One region of the Shimazuella sp. NTD250 genome, then DNA from elsewhere that is predicted to be linked to it. Evidence: a T-box and tRNA genes for the amino acid it is inferred to sense, from the RefSeq annotation. Region 1 holds a T-box; the other holds one or more tRNA genes.
What was found. The T-box of region 1 lies ahead of ileS (isoleucine--tRNA ligase). A T-box ahead of a tRNA ligase gene usually reads a tRNA of that ligase, here a tRNA-Ile.
Positions count from the first base shown of each region.

Region 2: it has a tRNA-Ile gene. The T-box ahead of ileS (isoleucine--tRNA ligase) is inferred to sense a tRNA for this amino acid. The anticodon was not compared.

Region 1 covers NZ_JCAJZS010000002.1:338,705-341,161, forward strand. Annotated here, with positions in the region: gene ileS (isoleucine--tRNA ligase) at 1-1,096, opposite strand, end outside; T-box leader at 1,139-1,375, opposite strand; gene AC5WOF_RS06585 (DivIVA domain-containing protein) at 1,376-2,194, opposite strand; gene AC5WOF_RS06590 (YlmH family RNA-binding protein) at 2,410-2,457, opposite strand, start outside.
Region 2 covers NZ_JCAJZS010000001.1:41,580-44,036, forward strand. Annotated here, with positions in the region: gene AC5WOF_RS00185 (hypothetical protein) at 1-299, opposite strand, end outside; gene AC5WOF_RS00190 (hypothetical protein) at 647-799, opposite strand; tRNA gene AC5WOF_RS00195 (tRNA-Val) at 832-906, opposite strand; tRNA gene AC5WOF_RS00200 (tRNA-Ile) at 920-995, opposite strand; tRNA gene AC5WOF_RS00205 (tRNA-Asp) at 1,032-1,108, opposite strand; tRNA gene AC5WOF_RS00210 (tRNA-Met) at 1,114-1,190, opposite strand; gene AC5WOF_RS00215 (hypothetical protein) at 1,246-1,428, opposite strand; gene AC5WOF_RS00220 (phosphatidylglycerophosphatase A family protein) at 1,767-2,303, opposite strand; gene AC5WOF_RS00225 (PHP domain-containing protein) at 2,401-2,457, opposite strand, start outside.

The DNA of each region.
Region 1 (2,457 bases):
AAATACCTTCAAATCCAGGTGCTTGATCCGTATATTTTCCTTTTTCATCAATAGGAGAAAGCACACCTAAATTATATTTCTTACCTAACCAGAAATCATCTTCCCCGTGTCCTGGTGCAGTGTGTACAAAACCTGTACCAGCATCTAATGTAACGTGGTCTCCAAAAATTAAGGGACTTTTCCGATCATAGAATGGATGACGACAAACGACACCAGCCAGTTCTTTCCCTTGCCAATTATTCGTTATATTATAATCTTCTACACCGATCGTTTTCATTACGGAGGCTACCCGATCTGTAGCTAATACGAGTTTTCTGCCCCCAGTTTCTACAAGGCTATAGGAAAAATTTTCATTTAAAGCTATCCCTAAATTTGCTGGGATTGTCCAAGGAGTGGTTGTCCAGATTACTACTTCACTTCCTTCTGGAAGAACACCCCCAGTTTCCATCACTGGAAAAGCTACATAAATAGAAGCAGATCGTTTGTCATGGTATTCAATTTCTGCTTCGGCAAGTGCGGTCTCCGAAGAAGGGGACCAATAGATGGCCTTCATTCCACGATAAATATGACCTTTTGCCATCATGTCTCCAAATAAACGAATTTGTTCAGCTTCATATTCAGGTTTAAGCGTAATATATGGATTTTCCCAATCTCCACGTACACCTAATCGTTCAAACTGGGATTTTTGCCGTTCCACAAAAGATAACGCATAATCTGTACAAAGATCTCGAAAAGTTGGAATATCAACTGATCTTCTATCTACTTTTTTCTTGGTAACAATAGCATGCTCAATTGGTAAACCATGTGTATCCCAACCCGGAATATAAGGAGCATCGAACCCAGCAAGTGATTTATACCGAACAATAAAATCTTTTAAGATTTTATTCAAAGCGTGTCCAATATGCAGATCTCCGTTTGCATATGGAGGTCCATCATGCAAGATAAACTTAGGGGCACCCTGACGTCTTTGCAAAACTTGCTGATACACTTTTTCTTCTTTCCAACGTTTCTGGCGTTCTGGTTCTTTGTTAGGCAAATTCCCTCTCATCGGAAAAGCAGTTTTTGGTAATTGGAGGGTTTTACTATAATCGGCCATATTCCCAATCCTTTACAATAAAATAAAAAAACCCCCTCTATCCCATAGGACGAGAAGGTTCTCGTGGTACCACCCAAATTCGTAGTGACATTTTATATTGCCACTACCTCATAACTCGTTAACGAGAGTCAGCCGTCTCACCTTACTTATCGATTTTTGAAGTTCAGGTGAACAGTTCCTGGGTGATATAGCATAAAGTCTCTTTACTAGGCTTACACCATCCCTAGCTCGCTGGCAGAAAGAGTATTTCTAGCTACTTGTCCCACTCCATACTTTTGACTAGAACATTGCTTTTTTCTTTAATTTACGTGAAGTTCTTCGTAATTCACGGCGAGGTTCTTCTTCCTCTTCCATATAAGAAACTGCAACTTCATCCATTACTAAAGCATCTTCATCATTAAAATCATGCTGAATAGTTGGTAATGTATTTTCAATCATATAGTCTTGATTATCGTCTACTTCTGATAATTGTTCAAGTTGTTTATCATGTTCGTCAAGCCCTTGTTCAATTTCTTCTAGTGAATTCCAATCGGAGTTATCCAATATGTCAAGATGAGATTGAACTAAGGTACGAAATCGAGTGCGATAGATCGTAGATTTTTGTTTCAAATCAAGCAATTCCGTGTGTATCGCACGAGCTTTGGTAAGAGCTTCGTTGATGATACGGTCTGCATTTTTCTCCGCTTCCTGCACAATAAGTTCAGCTTCTTTTTTCGCATTTAGACGAACTTCGTCAGCCACTTCTTGCGCAACTCGAATCGACTTATGGATGCTTTGTTCCATCGAGGTCAGCGCTGCTGCTGTAGGTTGCAAGGAATTCATCGTATTATCCGCAGCAAAGCGAGACGGGGTTTGTTGAGCTGGAACTTCTTGAACCGGTTGTTGCTGTTGCGAATTAGCGTACATGGACTCGCCTTCCATAACTCCCTCTAATTCAGCTTGCAACTCTTCCACTTGTTGTTCTAATTCCATTTTCTCCCTAATAATCAAATCATAATCTCGTATAATCTGATCTAGGAAATCATTAACCTCATCGACATCATAACCACGAAAAGAGCGTTTAAACTCTTTGCTGTGTATCTCAGTCGTCGTTAGCATGAATGCACCTCCAAATTAACTGCATGCTCTAGAAATAGTCCCGATCACAGACAAAAGTAGTACCACTTAGGATTATAGTTAGTTACTAGAAAGATTTCTCTCTCTTAATCTAAGCATACCTCCTGTATGGTCTATCGCATGCCTTCCCTATTCGACAATATTAACAGATATCCTGCTTATTTACCACCTAGCTATGTAGAAATAACTGGAAACAGCTAGAGATTGCGTAAAAATCGTATAGGAAGCCTCCCTTTTTTTGTCGC
Region 2 (2,457 bases), on a different contig from region 1:
TCACCTTCTCCTTCTTTTACAGTAAAGGTGATATCTGGTTGATCAACTGGATAAACAGTAGCACGCCAAATCATTGTATTTGGCATATCAACATTATATTCTTCACATCCACTGTCTTTGATAGCAAACTTCTTTCCATACTTTTTCTCCAATGTTTGCAATTTCTCTTGTAACTGCCCATCTTTCCCGGTGGAATAACATCGACCAAAAAGAATGGTTGATAAACTGCATCCTGTAAAAAGAGGTAAAGAGATGAATAAACAAAGAGACCAGACAAGCATTTTTTTCCACATATCCATCCCAGCCTTCTATTGCATTTTGTATATGCTCAATATAAACGAACATAATATTCTTTATATATTCAAATACTTATACAATAGGAAAATACTTGTGATTGATTTTGTTAGTAGTGACGAATACCATTTTAAAGATACCTTAAACAATACTTACACAACATATGAAAATGGTCAAAAAATGGCCTGATAAGGCCGAAATGTTTGATTGCTATCGGAAAGGCGATATATTAAAGGAGATTTTAAATGAACAAAGAACTTTACTTTACCTATCAGTGACAATATGAGAAAGGAGATTTAAAGTTTTGCCCACGTTGTGGGCACCACTTCTCAATAGAAGATTTACGATGACGTCAATTCTTTCTTGAGCTGTCTTTTCCTTTTACACTTACCCATGATGTCACCCCAATTAAAAAATTCTGTTCAAAATAATTGGGTAATAATATTTTAGTGTAATAAAGGTCTACAATCTGCATTTTCTCCGCTAAAACCCCATCTGCATACAACAAAAAAACTCCCTATTTCTAAGGAGTTTGATTGGTGGGCAGTAGAGGAATCGAACCTCCGACCTCTTCCGTGTCAAGGAAGCGCTCTCCCCCTGAGCTAACCGCCCTTATGCAACTGTATGGTGGGCCCAACAGGACTCGAACCTGTGACCGATCGGTTATGAGCCGACTGCTCTACCAACTGAGCTATAGGCCCGGAATATTTGCAATAATTGGTAAACGTAAAACGAAATGGCGGGGCTGACGGGATTCGAACCCGCGGTCTCCTGCGTGACAGGCAGGCATGTTAGGCCTCTACACCACAGCCCCATATTTGGTTGCGGGGGCAGGATTTGAACCTGCGACCTTTGGGTTATGAGCCCAACGAGCTACCGAGCTGCTCCACCCCGCGTCAGTGGCGACATTTGTTATTATACTATGGGCACATCTAACATGCAAGTATAAGTTTATAAATTTTTTCTCCATATATATTTTACTCCAAACCGACCTTTACGAGAACGAAAAACTTCTACACGATCTGGACTATCGTAGCCATAAAGCCACCAGTCTTCTTCCATACGTGCAGCCAAACATCTCGCTTGGAATTTTGTCTCATATAATTTCAACCAATAAACCCAATTTGTTGACATTTGGATAGTTCACCTCTTACTTCTAGTGTACCTAATTACTATCTGTTTCATGCTTAACGGACGCTTCTCATCCGAATGTATGATTCCTCATCGCAAAAGGATATACCTTTAAAAATTAATATTTATTTCATTTGTTATTCTTAATCATTTATATTTTGGATAAAATGGACACCATGCTCCACTCCTGCACATACAAAAAAAATTCATCTCCATACCTTATTATTACAGGCAGATGCTTGTTAGCTGTTCCCTCCTCCATTTAACCGAGTTTAGACACTCGGTTTTTCTGTATAAAAAAAGAGGTTCCATTTAGATAGATGGAACCTCTACATCGTTTGCTACAAATAAGCATCAATATCTTCCATTTCTTCTTCGCCTTCTTCTTCATCCCTCAGTCTATGTGCAATTCGTCCTGAAGCTGCTGCTGCAATGCTTGCAACTAAATCATCGATAAAGGTATTTACTGGACCATTTTTTGTCGTGTCCAGTTCTTTTATAATGCCAATTTTATGTTTATCTAGGTGTCCGAAAGTAGTAACTGCAATACTTCCATACCCAAAAACAGAGCCAAGAGCTAGTGTTTCATCACACCCAAATAATCCTTCATCAGAGCGAACCAGTGATAGCAATGGTTCAGACAGCATATCTCGTTCAGCTAAAATGTCCAATTCGATTCCCACTAAAATAGCATGTTGAATTTCACGTTTTTTCAAAACCGCAAGGACACTTTCCACACAAGCTTCCAACTGTAGGTTTGGAGCATAAGGTTTCTGCATCTGATACACAATATCTGCGATGGCGGCTATCGAAACACCACGATCTTTTAGTTTTTGCATAACAGCCATTTTGATTTCCTTGTTTAAAACTTTTCTCATTTTTATACTCCCCCTGTTTCCAAATCATAAACGAAATACTTTAGAAAGGAAACCCAATAAATTAAAATAAAGCAGTGTCTGAAGGAGAGTATCAAACTTATTTATTCGCTGCTGCCCTGAGTCTTTCTACTGTACTATAAGGTGTGGTGCATGT